4 regions of the Kitasatospora sp. NPDC048365 genome follow, and region 1 is predicted to be linked to each of the others. Evidence: riboswitches for the same ligand, from Rfam matches in the RefSeq annotation. Region 1 holds a riboswitch; each other region holds the start of a gene.
The links. A riboswitch is a leader RNA that binds a small molecule or an ion and turns the genes downstream of it on or off. The one in region 1 is predicted to bind cyclic di-AMP.

Region 2: it holds a riboswitch for cyclic di-AMP, as region 1 does, so the genes downstream of both, ACGFX4_RS02670 (hypothetical protein) here and ACGFX4_RS33095 (peptidoglycan DD-metalloendopeptidase family protein) in region 1, are expected to answer to the same signal.
Region 3: it holds a riboswitch for cyclic di-AMP, as region 1 does, so the genes downstream of both, ACGFX4_RS07815 (M23 family metallopeptidase) here and ACGFX4_RS33095 (peptidoglycan DD-metalloendopeptidase family protein) in region 1, are expected to answer to the same signal.
Region 4: it holds a riboswitch for cyclic di-AMP, as region 1 does, so the genes downstream of both, ACGFX4_RS38290 (transglycosylase family protein) here and ACGFX4_RS33095 (peptidoglycan DD-metalloendopeptidase family protein) in region 1, are expected to answer to the same signal.

The regions. Positions count from the first base shown of each region.
Region 1 covers NZ_JBICYJ010000044.1:43,764-48,408, reverse strand. The annotation lists gene tig (trigger factor) at 1-828, opposite strand, end outside; tRNA gene ACGFX4_RS33105 (tRNA-Pro) at 1,035-1,108, opposite strand; tRNA gene ACGFX4_RS33100 (tRNA-Gly) at 1,277-1,347, shown strand; gene ACGFX4_RS33095 (peptidoglycan DD-metalloendopeptidase family protein) at 1,488-2,462, opposite strand; cyclic di-AMP (ydaO/yuaA leader) riboswitch at 2,467-2,623, opposite strand; gene ACGFX4_RS33090 (hypothetical protein) at 2,911-3,105, opposite strand; gene ACGFX4_RS33085 (PP2C family protein-serine/threonine phosphatase) at 3,466-4,645, opposite strand, start outside.
Region 2 covers NZ_JBICYJ010000002.1:200,911-205,555, reverse strand. The annotation lists gene ACGFX4_RS02685 (carbohydrate binding domain-containing protein) at 1-77, opposite strand, end outside; gene ACGFX4_RS02680 (ribonuclease domain-containing protein) at 284-679, opposite strand; gene ACGFX4_RS02675 (esterase/lipase family protein) at 893-2,152, shown strand; cyclic di-AMP (ydaO/yuaA leader) riboswitch at 2,298-2,474, shown strand; gene ACGFX4_RS02670 (hypothetical protein) at 2,480-3,823, shown strand; gene ACGFX4_RS02665 (hypothetical protein) at 3,820-4,302, opposite strand; gene ACGFX4_RS02660 (hypothetical protein) at 4,380-4,645, shown strand, end outside.
Region 3 covers NZ_JBICYJ010000006.1:24,289-28,933, forward strand. The annotation lists gene ACGFX4_RS07810 (hypothetical protein) at 1-663, shown strand, start outside; gene ACGFX4_RS07815 (M23 family metallopeptidase) at 925-1,719, opposite strand; cyclic di-AMP (ydaO/yuaA leader) riboswitch at 1,730-1,883, opposite strand; gene ACGFX4_RS07820 (alpha/beta fold hydrolase) at 2,130-2,948, shown strand; gene ACGFX4_RS07825 (TetR-like C-terminal domain-containing protein) at 2,948-3,514, shown strand; gene ACGFX4_RS07830 (hypothetical protein) at 3,567-3,761, shown strand; gene ACGFX4_RS07835 (hypothetical protein) at 3,940-4,149, shown strand; gene ACGFX4_RS07840 (PP2C family protein-serine/threonine phosphatase) at 4,304-4,645, shown strand, end outside.
Region 4 covers NZ_JBICYJ010000066.1:12,424-17,068, reverse strand. The annotation lists gene ACGFX4_RS38310 (alpha/beta fold hydrolase) at 1-69, opposite strand, end outside; gene ACGFX4_RS38305 (helix-turn-helix transcriptional regulator) at 233-1,096, shown strand; gene ACGFX4_RS38300 (class I SAM-dependent methyltransferase) at 1,296-1,913, shown strand; gene ACGFX4_RS38295 (peptidylprolyl isomerase) at 1,990-2,658, shown strand; cyclic di-AMP (ydaO/yuaA leader) riboswitch at 2,950-3,095, shown strand; gene ACGFX4_RS38290 (transglycosylase family protein) at 3,179-4,267, shown strand; gene ACGFX4_RS38285 (diiron oxygenase) at 4,286-4,645, opposite strand, start outside.

The DNA.
Region 1 (4,645 bases):
GCGCTCGAGGCGCTTGCGGGAGTCGCCACGGAGCTCCTCCAGGGTGTCGAACTCGCTCGCCAGCTGGGCGAACTCGTCGTCGAGCTCGGGGAGCTCCTTCTCCTGGACGGTGGTCACGGTGACGGTGACCTCGGAGCTCTTGCCGGCCTGGGTGCCGCCCTTGAGCTCGGTGGTGAAGGTCGCGGACTCACCGGCGGACAGGCCGACCACGGCCTCGTCGATGCCCTCCAGCAGGCGGCCGGAGCCGATCTCGTAGCTCACGCCGGTGGCGGTGCCGTCCTCCGGCACCTCACCGTCGACCTTGGCCTCCAGGTCGACGACCACGACGTCGCCCTCGGCGGCGGCGCGCTCGACGTCCTTCACGGAGGAGAAGCGCTCGCGGAGCTGCTGCAGCGACTTCTCGACGTCCTCGTCGGAGACCTCGATCGGGTCGACGACGACCGCGATCTCGGAGAACTCCGGCAGGGTGATCTCCGGGCGGACGTCGACCTCGGCGGTGAACTTGAGGTCACCGCCGTCGACCAGGGTCTCGACACCCTCGATGTTGGTGATGTCCGGCTGGCCCAGGACGTCGATCTTGCCCTCGTCGACGGCCTGCGTGTAGAAGCGCGGCAGCGCGTCGTTGACGGCCTCCTCCAGCACGGCACCGCGGCCGAACCGCTGGTCGATCACGCGGTTCGGGATCTTGCCCTTGCGGAAGCCCGGGACGGTGACCTGCTGGTTGATCTTCTGATACGCCGCGTCGAGGCTGGGCTTCAGCTCCTCGAAGGGCACCTCGACGGTGAGTCGAACCCGGGTCGGGTTCAGAGTCTCGACGGCGCTCTTCACGGTGGGGTCTCCTATGGGGCTTGCGGTCAGGGCGATAGGCGGTTGGAGCTGCGATGGGAATTTCGGCTTCCGTACTACCGCCAACGCCCCATCCTACCGGTACCACGAAAGCCGCTGTGTACCCCACGGGCACCAGGAGGACGCATCGGCCCGACGACCGGTACGACAACAGGGCCCCGCCCGCCGGACGAGACCCTGCCGCACTGTCGGGGTGACCGGATTCGAACCGACGGCCTTCCGCTCCCAAAGCGGACGCGCTACCAACCTGCGCCACACCCCGTGGTGCCGAGAGGAAGAGTACACGTCGGCCGTCCCCCGCCCGTGGTCATATCGGCGCCCGCACGAGCGAAAGCGGTGTGCATTCCACCGACCCGACCAGGTACGCTAGCGACGTCCTCGTGACCGCATCGGCGGCCCGGGGGCGAACTGTGCCGCCGTCGGCGGCCATGCGGGTGTAGCTCAATGGTAGAGCCCCAGTCTTCCAAACTGGTCACGCGAGTTCGATTCTCGTCACCCGCTCCGCACAGAACGGCCCCGGCTGCCCCAGGCAGCCGGGGCCGCTGCCGTTCCCGCGGGTCCGGCCGGGTACGCCCACGGCCCCGGGCACCCCTCGCGGGGCGGCCGGGGCCGTGTGGTGACTGCGCCGTCTACCGCAGGGGTCAGACGCTGACGCCGTGCGCCGCCAGGTAGGCGATCGGGTCGATGTCCGAGCCGTAGCTCGGGGTGCTGCGGATCTCGAAGTGCAGGTGCGGGCCGGTCACGTTGCCGGTGGCACCGGAGAGGCCGATCTGCTGACCGGCGGAGACGCTCTGGCCGGCCGAGACCGAGATGGACGACAGGTGGGCGTACTGGGCGTACTTGCCGTCGGCCAGCTTGATGATGACCTCGTTGCCGTAGGCGCCACCGTTGCCGGCGGAGACCACGGTGCCGGCGGCGACGGCCTTCAGGCTGGTGCCGGTGGAGACCGGGAAGTCGATGCCGGTGTGGTAGCCGCTGGACCAGTTGGAGCCGGCCGCGTGCCACGCGGTGGTGTGGTGCACGGAGACCGGGGCGACGTAGCCGGAGGCGTTGGAGGACACCGCGGCGGAGGACGACGAGGTCGACGAGCCGGTGGCGGCCTTCGGGGTGGCCTTCTTCGCGGTCGAGGTGGTGGTCGACTGCTGGGTCTGCTTCGGCGCGGACTGCTGCTTGGGAGCGGTCTGCTGCTTCGGCTGCTCGGCCGGGGCTGCGGCCGGAGCGGCCGCGGCGGCACCGCCGACGGTCAGCGTCTGGCCCGGGTAGATCAGGTTCGGGTTGGAGCCGATGACCGAGCGGTTGTCCTGGTAGAGCTTCTCCCAGCCGCCGTCGACGTTCTGGGCGGAAGCGATCTTGGACAGGGTGTCGCCGGAGACGACCGCGTAGTCGTGCGACGCGGCGGCGGCCGGAGTGGTGTCGGCGACCGGGGTGGCGGCGACGGCCGGGGTCTCGGCGGCAGCGGCGGCCGGGGCGCGGTGGCCCTCGTGGGCGTGGCCGGTACCGTGCGCGCTGGCGGCGGTGACCGGGAGGCCGACCGCGGCACCGGCGACACCGGTGGCGATGGCGATGCGGACGATGGTCTTCAGGCGAGGCTTGCGGTGCTTGCCGTTCGCGGACATGAAGAATTCCTCTCCGACGCCTACGAGGTGAGCTGTCGGGTTCGGACGAGAGTTGCCCGGCCGCGCTAGGCACGGCTTCACCCCGAGCCGTCCCCGGTGTTCCGGGTACGGCGACTTACCTGTGGGTCCCCCGCTCCTGCCGAGAACGGTTATCTGGTCGGCACCGGGCAGCGGCAGGACTAGGCGTTCCACCCGGTGGCCCACCCGGACGATCCGCCCGGGCTGCGGTGAAGCAAAGCCGACGTCGGGCACCCGTGGCAAGCGTCGGCCCCGCCGGGACGGAGGTCCCGACGGGGCTGACGGAGCGACAGGTCACCACCCGCGCACACGGCCCGACCGAGTGCTTACGGGATCATGACCCTACGTACACCAACCATTAACGCAGGGCCATATCAGGCACCGTTCGGACGCGATCACTCACCCCCGGTCACCGCACGGGTGACGCTGCTCACCCCGCGATCGAGGAGATGGCCTTGGCGAGCGAGTTCAGGAAGTCCTGGATCGGCTGCGCCGCGGTGGACTGGCTCACCATGAAGCCGAACAGGGCGGCGACGATGGCATGGCTGGTCTTCAACTGCTTGTTGCGGATGAAGATCACCATGATGATGCCGAACAGGACCAGGGCGGAGACGGAGAAGGCCACGCCGGACTCACTTCCTCGATTCATGGCGGGGGTTCGTGAGGCGGAAACCGGCCCCTACCCCCCGTGTCCCCACCAGTCCATCCGGACTCAGTGTGGTCGCTCGTGCGGACTCCGTAAAGGACTTGCCCGGCAACCGGCCGGAAGATCCTGCCATCTGAGACCGGTTTCCGCCGTCCGCGACGATAGCGGAAGGCATATGACGGGCCGTCGGCGGGCAGGTGTCGTCATCGGGGCGGGGGAGAAAAGGGCAGGCCGACCGCACCGGAGCGGGTACGTCCGAAGCGCCGTCAGGTTTGGCCGAAGATCACCACCCGCTCTTGACACCGGGTCCGGGGTGCCTCCCGAGTGCCTGTCGGCGGGCTACTGGCGCCAGATCAGCAGGACGGCGCGGTCGTCGTTGACGTCCTTGGCGACGGTGTCGATCAGCCGGGTCGCCGCGCCGCCGCGGGCCGACTCGGTCTGGGCGGCCGCCGCGACCAGCCGGTCGGACTCCCCCATCAGCCGGTCCATGCCCTCGGTGAGATCGCGCCCGGGCAGCTCCACCATGCCGTCGGTGCACAGCAGCAGCAGGTCGCCCGGCCCGAGCCGGCCGCGCACGCCCTCGAACTTGGCGCCGTCGTAGACCCCGAGCAGCGGGCCCTCGGCCTCCTTGACCTCCCAGCGGCCCGCCCCGGCCAGCCGGTGCATGCCCGGCAGGTGGCCGGCCGAGAGCAGCTCGTACTCGCCGGTGTCCAGGTCGAGCACCAGGTGGACGGCGGTGGCGAAGCCCTCGTCCCAGTCCTGGCGGAGCAGGTAGCCGTTGGCGGCGGGCAGGAAGTCGTGCGCGGGGAGCGAGCCGAGCAGGCCGCCGAAGGCGCCGGAGAGCAGCAGCGCGCGGGAGCCGGCGTCCATGCCCTTGCCGGAGACGTCGGCGAGCACCGCCTCCAGCACCCGGCGGCCGCTGCCGGTGCGGGTGGCGACCACGAAGTCGCCGGAGAAGGACTGGCCGCCGGCCGGGCGCAGCGCCATGTCGGCGTGCCAGCCCGCGGGCAGGTCGGGGACGCGGCTCTGCACCCGGATCCGCTCGCGCAGGTCGAAGAGCATGGTGGAGCCGCCGCGCCAGGGCACGCCGACCCGGCGGCGGAACTGGGCGACCAGGAGTCCGGCGATGCCGACCGCGCCGACCACCAGGGCGGCGCCGGGGGTGACCCCGTAGACGTACGACTCGGGGCGTTCGCTGGCGACCTTCTCGCCGGTGTGGATCAGCGACTCGGCGATCAGCCCGAACGCGGCGGCCGCGTAGAGCAGCACCAGGGTGCCGGGGCGCAGCAGCAGGGCGCCGGCCAGGACCGGCAGCACCAGGGCGGTGGGCGGGCACCAGTCCGGGAAGAGCACGTTGACCAGGACCAGCAGCGGGACGGCGAGGGCCAGCGCGGTGAAGGCGAGCCAGTCGGCGCCGTCGCCGCGGAAGTAGTCCACGCCGGTTCGGCGCAGGCGGACACGGACCCGGTAGAGCTTCGCGCGCCACCGGGCCGTCACGGGCTCCCGCGCCGCTCTGCCG
Region 2 (4,645 bases), on a different contig from region 1:
GCGACCAGGCCGGCGATGACCGCGAGGACGGCCAGGATCGGATGGCGCCGCCGCACGTGGCGGGGTCGTTGGTCCACAGGGGACTCCTCGTGGCGGGCCGCGGTTGGGGCGCGGCCTGTCGGGTGGGGGATGAGGGTCCTCTTGCGCAAGTTCCTGCAAGATGTTGCGGGGAGCGTACCGAGCCGTCAACGCCACGTAAAGAGTCGTGGACCGACCGCGACGAAAAGGGCCCGCCCGCCCCGGGGGGAAGCGGGGCGGGCGGGCAGGGGAAGGAACGCTCGGGTCAGCAGCTCCAGTTGACCTTGTAGAAGGTCGCGTAGTGGTCCGAGGTGTAGTAGTCCTCGTGGTAGACGGCGCCGGTGACGATCCGTCGGGCCCCGCGGGTGGAGCTGCCCGGGGTGATCACGGTGTACTCGTGGTAGTAGCCGCCGGCCTTGGCCGGCAGGACGCCCTCTCTGTTCTGGAAGACGATGCCGTCCTGCGAGTAGGGGAACGGGCCGCCCTTGTCGATCAGGGCCAGGGTGTCCCGGGCCTGGCTCGGCAGGGCGGTGCGGCACACGTTCCCGGAGACGGTGGCGTGGGCGTCGGTGGCGAACACGGCGGTCGGGGCCAGGGTCAGCATGCCGACGGCGACGACGGAAGCGGCGCGGGTCTTCAACGCGCGTAGAGTGATTCGCATGTGAGCCAGTGTGGGGGCTTGTCAGGTCCGCGCGAAAGACGTTGCCGCAATTTTTCATCTTCGGGTAACTCCCCGGGAACCCGGGGGACTTGTGGCGGACCGCCATCAGCAGCGAGCCCTCGGTGTGGTCCTGTCACATGGGTCTCCGGCCGCGCCGCGCCTACCGTGACCTGACTCCACGTCACCCTGCCGCCCCCGAGGAGGCGACCCCTGATGCCCCACCCCGTCAGGTCCCTGTGCACCGCCCTGCTCACCGCCGCCCTGCTGCTGCTCGGCATCGGCACCGTCCCCGCCCACGCCGCCGCGCCCCCGTACCTCGCGCAGGAGGCCGTCTTCACCGCGCCCGGCAACGGCTGGGACCGGGTCGAGCGCTACCTGGACACCACCACCGGCTTCCGCGCCGAGCAGTACCCGTCGGACGGCCGCGGCGACCAGGACGGCGCCCGGCTGACCTGGTTCGGCGGCGTCCGGCAGCCCTATTCCGGCCGTTTCCTGCTCTACAGCGGCACCGGCTGGAACACCGGCCCGATCACCACCCCCGTCCTGCTGGTGCACGGCGCCAACGACAACGCCGACCGGGCCTGGGCCGACCCCGGCGCCACCGGCAGCTGCGGCGCGTCCGGCTGCCCCTCCACCGGCCTGGCGCAGAACCTGGCCGCTTCCGGCCACCGGGTCTTCGCGATCAACTTCGCCCACAAGCAGGGCGACAACCTGCTCCAGGCCCAGGCGGTCGGCGACGCGATCGCGCTGATCCGGGCCAGGCTGGGGGTCGCCCAGGTCGACGTGGTCGCCTGGAGCAAGGGCGAGGTCGCGGCCCGCGCGTACGTCTCCTCGGTCCGGCCGTCCTGGGGCCGGGCCTACGCCGGGGACGTCCGGCGTCTGATCACCCTCGGCGGCCCGCACGGCGGCCTGGACTACACGTACGCGCACGGCTGGGCCTTCTCGCTGGCCACCTGGCCGGCCTGCGGCGGCACCGCCAACGCGCCCTCCCCGCACCTGTACATGACCTGCTACGGCAGCTACACCGCGCAGCCCTGCCTCGGCGTGCTGCCCAGCGGCGGGTACGACTGCTTCCCCGGCCAGCGCCAGCTGCTCGCCCGCTGGGACGGCCGGTACGGCGTCGACTCCACCGCCCAGGACTGGTGGACCACCTACTACGGCGGCCAGGGCTTCTACACCTCGGGCCAGGGCATCCAGGCCGCGATCGACGCCGGGTCGCTGATCGCCCCGCTGCAGCGGGCCGGCATTCCGGCCTCCGTGCGGACCTACCTGCTGGCCGGCGGCTCGGCCGACATCCCCGGGATCCTCAACGAGGGCCGCGGCCCGAGCGACGGCCTGGTGTTCACCGCGAGTGCCCTGGACACCACCGGCATCCCCACCGTCGGCGGCACCGCGCTGCTCGGCGGCCTCAACCACATGGAGCTCGCCTGGGCCCCGGCGGCCGTCCAGCAGATCACCTCCTGGCTCGCCTGACCAGGGCAGTCCCGCCGGCCCGCGGTGTGACGCTTGTCTCTCCCGGGCCGGTTGTCGCTCTGTCGACAATCTGTCTAGCCTGCTCGGGTGCTCGCACCGGGCACGCCACCGCCGGGACGCCGAATCCTGTCCACCCGCCGGGGGCTTTCGCTGACCACCACTGGACAGGAGCGGGGGACCCACAGGTACGTCGCCATGCCCTCCGCTCCCTCCGGGACGGCCGGGCACGGCTAGGGGTGAAGCCGCACGCACGCACGCGCGCGGCCGGGCCGCCTCAGGGCCCGAACCCGACAGCTCACCTCGCAGGCGTCGCGGAGGAACCCCGTCATGCGCCTCTCCCGTCCTGCCCGCATCGGCGCCGTCGCCGGTGCCGCCGCCCTGATCGGCGCGCCGCTCGCCGGCAGCGCCCAGGCCGCCTGGTTCAACCCGTCCGCCTGGACCACCCCGTCCGCCTGGAGCGCCCCGACGACCGCGGCCCCCGCGACCTCGGCCGCCACGACCGCCGCCGTCGCCGGCGCCACGTCCGCCGCCGCGACCGTCACCCAGGACCGGCTCACCCCGGAGTCGATGGCCGCCGCCGTCTCGACGACCGCCTCGCTGACCGTCCACTCCTCCTCCTGCTTCACCGCCAAGACGCTCGGCGTCGGCGTGCGCGACGCCGCCGGGCGGAACCTGGACTTCCCCGGCAACGCGAGCAACGTGCAGATCTGCCCGGGCGGCACCACCTTCACCAGCGCCGCCCGCACCCTGCCGGCCGGCACCTACACCCAGTTCGGCTTCTGGCAGGACTCGGCGAACGCCTGGCACAACCTGCCCTCGCGCACCCTCACCGTGGCCGCCGCCGGCGCCACCACCCCGGCCCCGGCGCCCACCCCCACGGTCAAGCCGACCCCCGCGCCGACGCCGACCCCGACCCCGACGCCCACGGCCGCCCCCACGCCGACGACCGCGCCGACCGCCCCGGCCGCGGGCACCGGCTCGCCGATCCCGGGCAAGGCGCTGACCTGGTCCGAGGAGTTCGACAGCGCCATCGCGTACGGCTCCAAGTGGACCGGCGACAAGTCCAGCGCCTACCGCTACGGCAACCACAACCCGGACGACAACAAGCTCGACTGGCTGACCACCAGCGGCGTCCAGGTCTCCGGCGGCGTCGCCACCTTCACCGCCAAGCCGTCCGGCCACACCCTGGAGAACGGCAAGCAGGCCTGGGACACCGGCCTGCTCACCACCGAGTACTCCTCCCAGGGCTTCCAGGTGAAGACCGGCGACTACGCCGAGACCCGGGTCAAGCTGCCCGCCGGCACCGGCGCCTGGCCCGCCCTGTGGACCTGGAAGAACGGCAACGGCGAGATCGACTCCTTCGAGTACCACCCGGACAACCCGAACCTGCTGGAGCTGACCAACCACGTCAAGTCCGGCTCGAAGTACTACACCGACGCGAGCGCCATCGCCAAGGACCAGTGGGTGACCATCGGCACCTACTACGGCGCCGACTCCGTCGACTGGTACGTCAACGGCAAGAAGGTGTTCTCCGACGGCACCGGGGTCGGCACCGGCTGGTCCGCGTACCTGATCCTCAACCTGTCGCTGAGCGCCGGCCAGTACCACCCGGCCGCGTCCGGCTCCGCGCCGATCAGCTTCGCCGCCGACTGGGTCCGCGTCTACCGCTAGTCGGCCCGCACGGTCAGCGTGAACGCCGTCCGGTCGTTCGCCGGGACCGTGTCGTCCGCGCCCGCCACCCGTACGTGCCCCTCGGCCCTCGTGCCGGGGGGCACGTACGCGTTCACCCGGACCGGGATCAGCGCGGTCGCCGTCCGCAGCGCCGGCAGGCCCGCCGGGAAGGTGCAGCGGACCAGGTGGCCGGCCAGCGAGACGGTGCAGTTCTCCGGGAAGAACGGGCCCTCGGCGGTGAAGCCCGCCGGCAGGTCGACCAGCACGGTGAACGGCGAGGCCGTCCGGTCCGGTCCGCCGTTGGCGACGAAGGCGTGCACCGTGGTCAGCCCGCCCGGCGCGGCCGGGTCCGGGTCGAGCCGGACCACCTGCAGGTCCGCGTGCGAGGGCAGCGCCGCCGCCGTCCCGGTCGTCGTCCCCAGGGCCGCCGCGGCCGCCATCGCCAGAACCATGGGCCCCCGCATCACCCGCACGGCCATGCTCCACTCCCACTGTCGGTGCCCACCTGCATACTCACAGTAGTGGCGCACGGCCCTGTCGAGCGGAGGTGGACACGATGACTGGTCGCGTGTTGAGCGAGGTGAGCGGCGAGGTCGCGGCCGAACGGGAGGCCGGCTTCGTCCAGGCGTACCGGCAGCTGGTGGCCGGCCCGCTGCCGGAGGGGCTGCTGCGCACCGAGCTGCTCAAGGGCAGCGACCGGCACTGGCGGATCCAGAGCCTGTGGCGCGACCTGGCCACCCTGGAGGCCGTCCGGGCCGACCCGAAGACCGCCGCCGCGCCGCGCCTGTTCCGCGAGGCCGGGGCCGATCCGGTGCTCGCCGT
Region 3 (4,645 bases), on a different contig from region 1:
CAGCCGGTGGACGAGCCCGGGGCCTACGAGGCGTACGGCGAGGCCGTCCGGCTGCTGATCGACCGTCAGCGGGCGGCCCGCCGGTTGAACGCCAAGCGGTGGGAGCGGCTGCACGAGGAGGCGGAGTGGCAGGGCGAGGTGCTCTGCGGGCTGCTGCGCCGGGCCGACCTGGTCACCTGGCCGCGCCTGTACACCCTGCTGCTGCGGGCCGACGGGATCGACCCGGCGGACGAGGGCGCGGTGCGGGCGTGGCTGGACGGGTTCCGGGAGCTGCCGGAGGAGGAGCGGCTGGGGCGGTACGCCACCGCGCCCGGGCTGGTGGCGGCCGAGGGCCAGGAGGAGTGGGACGCGGCGCGGCTGCTGCTGGTCGGCATGGCGACGGACGGCGCGCGGCGGCTGCTGGAGCAGGGGCTGATGCAGCGCAGCTACCGGAACCTGGCGGAGCTGACCGCGCGCGGGCTGCCGATGCCGGAGGAGCTGGCCGGGGACTTCGACGGGTTCGAGGCCGCGGTGGAGGCGGAGGCGCTGCGGCTGTACGGGGAGTGGACGAGCCCGGGGCTGGCGGCGCTGCTGGTGACGGAGTACCCGGACCTGGCGCCGGAGCCGGGCCCCGGCGACATCGAGGCGTACCTCGCGGAGCGGGGCGAACCCGGCGAGGCCTGAGCCGGGAGCGGGCCGGACGGCACCCGGGTGGCCGTGCGGAGGACGGAACGCGCGAGCGGTCCGGGCCGGAGGGGGGCCTGCGCCCGGGGCGGACCGGGCCGAACAGGGCCTGCGCCCGGGGCGGACCGGGCCCTGGGAAGGCCGGGCCCGGGGGATGGAGCTCCCGGGGCCGGTCAGGGACGGGATCCGGGCCCGGGTGGGCCCTGGTCCGACGAGCCGGGCGCGGGGAAGGGGTCGCGGCCCGGCTGCCGTCGGGGGCGGCTACGGCGTGAGGCCGTGCGATCCGAGCCAGGTGAGCGGGTCGATCGGGGCGGCGCCGTCGGGGCGGACCTCCAGGTGGAGGTGGGGGCCGGTGACGCCGGTGACGTTGCCGGTGGCGCCGACGGTGCCGAGCACGGTGCCGGTGGTGACGGGGCCGGCCGGGGTGGTGATCCGGGCGAGGTGGCAGTACCAGAGCTCGGTGCCGTCGGGCAGGGTCTGGATCACCCGGTAGCCGTACGGGCCGGACCAGCCGGCGGAAGTGACGGTGCCGCCGGTGACGGCGGTGACCGGGGTGCCGGTGCGGGCGGCGAAGTCGAGGCCGGTGTGCAGGTGGGCCCAGTGCGCGCCGGCCTGGGCGAACTGCGCGGCGAGGCGGTAGCCGGCGACCGGCAGGGCGTGGTCGCCGAGGGGGGCCGCGGTCTCCTGCGCGGCGCGCCTGGCCTGGGCCTCCTGGGCGGCGGCGATCCGGGCGGACTCGTCGTCGGCGGTGCGCCGGCCGTCGGCCTGCTGCTGGATGCGGGCGGCGAGGGCGAGTCCGGGGTCGGCGGACAGGACGGCCCCGGAGGCCTCGTCGGGGGCGGTGACGGAGGGGGCGGCGGGGGCGTCCGCGGCGTGGCCGGCCGGGGCGGCGGCGAAGCCGGTGGCGCCGAGCGCGGCGGTCATCGCGGTGACGCCGAGCAGCGGGCCGGTGCCGCGGGACTGCCGGGGCAGCCGGTGCCGGGTGTCGTGCCCGGTCGGGTGGTCGAGCAGGCTGGTGGCTGTGCCGGAGCTGTCAGCGGTCTGGGTGGACGCCACGGGGGCGCACTCCTTCCTTCCCTCTCGCCGACCGGGTTAGCTGACGGGTTCGGAGGTGGAAGGTCTCCTACGGCCGGTGGCCCGGGGGCCTGGCCGATTCACCCCAAGGAACGTGGTTCCCCGGCTCCTGGGCGCGCCCGCGAGGGGGTGGGCCCGGTGGATTAGGCGACCGCGCGCGGTGCCGTATGGGTACGGCGTTGCCGACCGCGCTGCGTTATCAAACGTTAATCCTATGGACCCCCTGTTTCCAAGCGTCTCGGGAGAGGCAGTGATGCCCTCCTGACGACCTGTGGGCGATTTGTGATGATTCGGCGGGCTTGGCGAAGGGGTTGACGGCTAAGGCTATTAGCCTTAGCTTTATGGCTAACAGCAATCGGCACCGCCGACGCACGCAGCCCAGGAGGCCCGCGATGAGCTCCACGACCACCCCCACCCGCTTCTTCGACGTCCCCGGCGGCCGGATCGCGTTCGACGACACCCCGGGCGAGGGACTGCCGGTCGTCCTGCTCCCGGGCATGCTCGACCAGCGGGCCGCCTACCGGCACCTGGTCCCGCTGCTCACCGCGGCCGGCCACCGGGTGATCACCATGGACCTGCGCGGCATGGGCGAGTCCTCGGCCGAGTTCGTCGACTACTCCCCCGCCGCGATCGCCGCCGACCTGCTCGCCCTGCTCGACCACCTGGGCATCGAGCGGGCCGTGCTGGCCGGCAGCTCGTACACCGGCGCGACCGTGGTGAAGGCGGCCGGGCTGGCGCCGGAGCGGGCGGCCGGCGTGGTGCTGATCGACGCGTTCATCGAGAACCTGCCGCTGAACGCCTTCCAGAAGGCGCTGTTCGGCGTGGTCGGCCCGGTGGTCAAGGCGTTCCCCGGGGTGTGGGGCACGCTGCAGAAGTTCTACTTCCCGACCGAGCGCCCGGCCGACTTCGACGCGTACCGGGCGGGCCTGGCGGCGATGCTGCGCGAGCCGCACCGCAAGGTCGCGCTGGCCGGCTACCTCTCCGGCGACTCGGCGCCGGTCGGCTGGTCCGCGGCGGTCCGGTGCCCGGCGCTGGTGCTGATGGGCACCAAGGACCCCGACTTCCCGGACCCGGAGCTGGTCGCCGACCGCCAGGCGGCGGCGCTGAACGGCCGCAAGGTGATGATCGAGGACGGCGGCCACTACCCGATGGCCGGCCACCCGCAGGCCGTCGCCGCCGCGCTGCTCCCGTTCCTGGCGGAGGTCGCCTGATGCCCCGGGTCGGACTCACCCCCGCCGCCGTGGTCGACCGGGCGCTGGAGCTGGTCGACGAGCACGGGGTCCAGGAGCTCACGCTGGCCGCCGTGGCCGGCCGGGCCGGCGTGGCCACGCCCTCGCTGTACAAGCACGTCCCCGGCGGCCTGGCCGAGCTGCGCCGGCTGGTCGCCGTCCGGGTCACCGGCGAGCTGGCCGACCGGCTGGCGGACGCGGCGCTCGGCCGCTCCGGCGACGCGGCGGTGGCCGCGCTGATGGCGGCGTACGCGGCCTACGCCACCGAGTACCCGCGGCGGTACGCGGCGGTGCCGCAGGCGCCGCGGGAGGACGACCCGGAGCAGTTGGCGGCCGCCACCCGGCTGGTGGAGGTGGTGCTGCGGGTGCTGGCCGGCTACGGGCTGGACGGCGCAGAGGCGATCCACGCGACCCGGACGGTCCGGGCGATGGCGCACGGGTTCGCCTCGCTCGCCACCGGCGGCGCGTTCCGACTGGCCGAGGACCGGGCGGTGACGCTGGACCGGATGACCCGGGTGCTGACCGAGGGCCTGCGCTCCTGGCCGTGAGCCGCGGGCCCGGAGGCCGTGACCGATGCGCCGGACGGGCGTTGGGCAGGGCATGAAGAAGCGCTCGATGCTCGCCTTTGCCTCGCTCGCCGTCGGCGTGGTGGCCTCCCTGACCGCCCCCAGCGCGCACGCCGTCCCGCAGGTGCCCGCCGGCCCGCTGACCGACGCGATCACCGCCCCCGACCTGCCGCTCGGCCTCGACCGGGTCGAGACCGTCACCCCCGAGCTGCCCGACCTCCAGGCCTGAGGCCCGCGTACCGGCGCGCGCCTCCGACCGGGGGCGCGCGCCGGTACGTCTTCGGATTGCCTTCGATACCGTTCCGTCACCGTCCACGCGTAAGACTGTCAGCCCAGCGGGAAGTACTACAGTCGGGTCGACCCACGACCCGTCAGCCCACTCGGCGGCAGCACGGAGGACAGGAACGATGACGCAGACGGCGCAGCACACCGAGCCCGTCACCGGCCTGGTCCCGGCACCCCGCCGCCCGCTCGACCCGGAGCCGGCCCCGGCGGCCGAACCGCGCACCCCGGTCGGTGAGCTCCGTCGCGCGTTCGCGGTGCTGCGCGGCCTGCGCACGCTGCGCCCGGTGGCGGCGCGCCCGCAGCCCGGCTACGGCGAGGTGGACGGGCAGTAACGGGCGGCGGCCCGGTCCGGGGAACAGCACGGGAACCCGGCCCGTCGACCCGCGCGGGAAGCGGCACAAGTACGACTATCCGGACATTCGGCGATAAATTGAGCTGAATCAGCGGATCGTCAGCGGCCTGTGCCCGCGTACCGGCGGAGGTGCCGTGCCCGCAGTCACCACCGTCGCCAGGAGGGTCGGCGCACGGCTGCGTCGCAGCCCGCTCGGGCGGTGGCTGAGCCGGCTGCTGGACGGCGACCCGGCCGCCGAGCGGGCCGCGCTGGCCGTGCTGGTGGTGCTCTCGCTCGCCCTCACCTGGCTGGCGATCCTGAAGCCCGACCTGTGCCCGCCGTCCGCGCTGGTCTTCCCGGTGATCCTCGGCGGCTACCTGCTGCACGTCCACCGGCAGTACCTGCTGATCGGCGCCGTCGCGCTCTGCCTGGTCGCGGACGGGCTGCTGCGGCAGCCGTACGGGGTGCGGCCCGGGTCGGTGCTGGTGATCGCGTCG
Region 4 (4,645 bases), on a different contig from region 1:
GACGGGGCCCGAGCCGCGGACGAAGTGGCGCAGCCGGGCGCCGGGCACGGCCAGCAGGGATTCCTTCATGGGTGACCACCGTTCGGTTCGTTCGGGCCGCTCTGACGGGACGTCACCACTGTGCGTCGGCCGCCGTCGGGTGGGGAGCGGAGCGTTCTTCCTGGGACTGCCGGTCCCAGGGAAACGGGTGGCGCCGGACCGGGCGTGCGGTGGTATCACTACCGGCATGGGGATGGACCGCGATCAGCTCGCCGACTTCCTGCGCCGGTCCCGGACCCGGCTGGGCCCGCTGGACGTCGGGCTGCCCGAGGGGCCGCGGCGGCGCACGCCCGGGCTGCGCCGCGAGGAAGTGGCCGTGCTCGCCGGAATGTCCGCCGACTACTACGTGCGCCTGGAGCAGGCCAGGAGTCCGCAGCCCTCGGACCAGATGCTGGCCGCGCTGACCCGGGCCCTGCGGCTGAGCGTCGACGAGCGCGACCACCTGTACCTGCTCGCCGGCCACCGCCCGCCGGAGGCGGACCGGGCCGGGGAGTACCTGCGGCCGAGCCTGCTCTACCTGCTCGACCGCCTGGACGGCGTCCCGGTGCAGGTCCTCAGCGATCTGGGCGACCTGCTGGCGCAGAACGAGCTGGCGCAGGCGCTGTTCGGCTGCGTCTGCTCGGTGGCCCGCCCGGACCGCAACCTCGTGCTGCGCTGGTTCTCCGACCCGGTGGTGCGTGAGCGCCTGGCCCCCGAGGAGCACGAGGAGTACGCCCGGCAACTGGTCGCCGACCTGCGCGCCGCGGTCGTCCGGCGCGGCACCGACGAGGCGTCCCGCGGCCTCCTCGCCCGGCTCCGGGACTCGGCCGCCGGGGCAGAGTTCGCGACGCTCTGGGAGCGGCACGAGGTGGCGGTGCGGACCTCGCACCCGTACCGGCTGGTCCATCCCGAGCTGGGCCGGATCGTCTTCGACTGCGAGGTACTGGCGACGCCGGCGGCCGACCAGCGCCTGCGTGTCTTCACGCCGCCGCCCGGCGGCACCGAGGCCCTCGACCTGCTGCGCGCGCTCGGCCCCGGGCATCGGCACTGCGCCGAGGCCGCCCCCCGCGGCTCCTAGCCTCCGCGCCCCGACCGCTCATCGGGCCCTCCGGCTCCTGCACCGACGCACGGAACCCGCGCGCCGCGCCCCTACCCGCGTCGGCGGCCCGCTGCCGGTGCTCGGCGACGGGGCCCGGCTGGGGCCGCCGGTTCCACGCCGCCGGCTCGCCCGCCGGATAGTCTCGGTCTCCCGACGAGCACCGCACCGGAGGCACGCCTTGGACAGCAGCGCCTGGGACACCCGCTACCGAAGCTCGGAGCTGGTGTGGGGCACCGAGCCCAACCGCTGGGTCGCCGCGGAGACCGCCGACCTGACGCCGGGGCGGGCGCTCGACCTGGCGGCCGGTGAGGGCCGCAACAGCCTGTGGCTGGCCGCCCGGGGCTGGCGGGTGACCGCGGTGGACTTCTCCCCCGTCGCGCTGGGCCGGGCCCGCACGCTCGCCGCCGCGCTGCCCGCGGACAACGCCGCCCGGGTCGAACTGGTCGAGGCGGACGTGCTGGCGTACGAGCCGGAGGCAGCCGGGTACGACCTGGTGCTGATCGCCTACCTGCAGCTCCCCGGCGAGCAGTTGGGGTCGGTGCTGGTGCGTGCGGCCGGGGCGGTGGCGCCGGGCGGCACGCTGCTGGTGGTGGGCCACGACTCGACCAACCTGGCCGAGGGCGTCGGCGGGCCGCAGGACCCGGCGGTGCTGTACCGCCTGCCGGAGGTCCTCGCCACCCTCGCCGACACCGGCCTGACGGCCGTTCGGGCGGAGCGGGTCCGCCGCCCGGCGACCCGGCCGGACGGGACGGCGGGCGAGGCGGTCGACACACTGGTGCGCCTGCGCCGGGCGTGAATCCGGCACGCTTGGCGGCCGGCCGGACGGGGCATGAATGACGGGTCCACGCCAACTCCATCCGGAAGGCCGCCCCGTGAACCGCAAGTCCATGGCCCTGCTCGCCGCCGTCGCCACCCTGCCGCTGGCCCTCTCCGGCACCGTCGCCGCCGCCCAGCCGTCCGGCTCGGCCGCCGCCGCGTCCGCCGCCTGCAGCTACACCCCGGCGGTCCCGGCCGACAACTTCAAGGGCATCCCGGTGTTCGACGCGAAGCAGGCGGCGAAGCCGTACAGCGCGACGCTGCGCACCACCCAGGGCGCGATCACGTTCAAGGCGCTGACCGACAAGGCGCCGTGCACCACGTTCTCGTTCCGGTTCCTGGCCGAGCGCGACTACTTCGACCGCAGCCACTGCCACCGGCTCACCACCCAGCGCATCTTCGTGCTGCAGTGCGGCGACCCGACCGGCACCGGCAGTGGCGGTCCCGGCTACTCCTTCCCGGACGAGAACCTGGAGGGCGCCACCTACCCGGCCGGGACGGTGGCGATGGCCAACGCCGGCCCGAACACCAACGGCAGCCAGTTCTTCTTCGTCTGGAAGGACACCAAGCTCTCGCCCGCCTACACGCCGTTCGGTCGGGTGACGGCCGGGCTCGACGTCCTGCAGCGGATCGCGGCGGCCGGCGAGGACGACCAGAACAACCCGGGCGACGGCTTCCCGAACCTGCCGGTGAACATCCGTCACGTCGCCATCACCAAGCGCTGACCGGACCGACACATCCGTCCGGCCGCCGACCGGGCGTCAGCGGCCGGACCGTACCGCGGTTCGACCTTCGCGCAAGCGAGTTTCGAACGGCCGCGCGGGGCGGCGGTGTGCGGACGGGGCTTGTGGGGTGGCTGTGGTTTGTGGGCGACGAAGGTGGACGGCCCGTGACGGGGCTGTGATCCTGGCGGTATGAGCTTGTGATTGGCTGCCCGGGTTGAATAGTCTCCGTGCAGCCCGCACACGCGGGCCCCGTGCGCGGAAACGCCGAGCCCTGTCCGCCGCGCTCCCGGGATGCCCAACACACCACCTGGGGCAGGGGTGGGGGAACCAGGTAAGTCGCCGTCCCCGACGGCTCGGGGTGAAGCCGCCTCCCGGCGGCCGGGCCACCTCCCGGTCCGAACCCGACAGCTCACCTCGCAGGCGTGCGGAGAGGGACGTCCTCATGCTCTTCACGGGTCCGGGTCGGCACCGCCGTCCCACCCAGGCGGAGAAGGCCATTGCGGTCGCGAGTATCGCGGGCGTGGGCCTGGCACTGCCCCTGCTGGCCGCCACCGGAGCGCAGGCCGCGCCGACGCCGGTCTGGGACAAGGTCGCGGGCTGCGAGACCGGCGGCAACTGGAGCGCGGACTCCGGCGACGGCTACCACGGCGGCCTGCGTTTCACGGACTCCACCTGGGCGGCGTACGGCGGCACCGAGTTCGCGCCGAGCGCGGACCGGGCGACCCGCAGCCAGCAGATCGCGGTGGCCGAGCGGGTGCTCGCCGCCGAGGGCGAGGGCGGCTGGGGCACCTGCGCCCAGCAGGCCGGCCTGTCCCGGGACGGCGTGACCGGCGTGGTGGACGTCAACGACTCGGCGGACGAGACCGGCTCGCTGCGCGGCAGCCGCGGCGTCGACATGGTGAACGCGGCCCAGGACGGCTCGCTGCCCGCCGCGCACACCACCCCGGTCTTCTCCGGCCTCCCGGGCTGGGACCCGGTGTACAGCGTGTACTGGTACGAGCAGGACGGCGGCTGGTTCTGGACCAGCCACCACTCGGTGTACGAGCACCACGTCAGCTCGGCCGCCGCGAAGGCGGCGAAGGCCGCACAGGACGCCCGGAACGCGCAGGGCACCACGGCGCCCGCCACCACCGCGCCGGTCGCCCCGGTGGCTCCGGTGGTCCCGGTCGACCCGACGCTTCCCACCGCGCCGGTCACCACGACGCCGACCCTGCCGACCGACCCGACCGGGACCCCGACCGACCCGACCGTCCCGCCGGTCACCGTCGACCCGACCGCGCCGGTCACCGGCGACCCGACGCTGCCGGTGGCGCCGCCGGTCGACCCGACGGCGCCGGCGACCGGTCCGACCACCCCGACGGTCCCGGGCGCCGACGCCACCGCTCCGGCCGCGCCCACCGCGCAGCCGAGCTCTCCTGCCACCGAGTCGGCCCCGCCGGCCGCCACCCCGAAGGCGTACACGGTGCAGGCGGGCGACACGCTGGCGTCCATCGCCCGCAACAACGGCCTGCAGGGCGGTTGGAAGGGGCTCTACGAGGCCAACAAGCTGGTCGTGGGCGAGAACCCGGACCTGCTCAAGCCCGGCCTGGTGCTCCAGCTGGGCCAGTGACGGCCTGCGGGCCGCCCGTCAGTGGATGACGCCGGCGGCCCGCAGCAGCCAGCGGTTGGTGCGGCCGACCAGCCCGGCCCGGTCGAGGACACCGATCACCTTGGCGGCCATCTCCACCTTGGTGGCCCGCCAGTGCGGGTTGGCCTTCGCGGCGGCGCTGCCGACCTCGGGAGCGATGCCCACGGCGCGGTACAGGCGCGGGTGGATCAGGCTGACGGTGGCGAAGTAGACGATCAGTCCGATGAACAGCTGCTCGTAGCGGCGCCGGACCGGCCCGAGCCGGCGCCGCACCAGTTCCTCGCGCGCATAGCTGATGTGCCGCGACTCCTCGATGACGTGGATCCGCGAGACCTGCCGGGTGAGCGGCTGGAGCGTCTC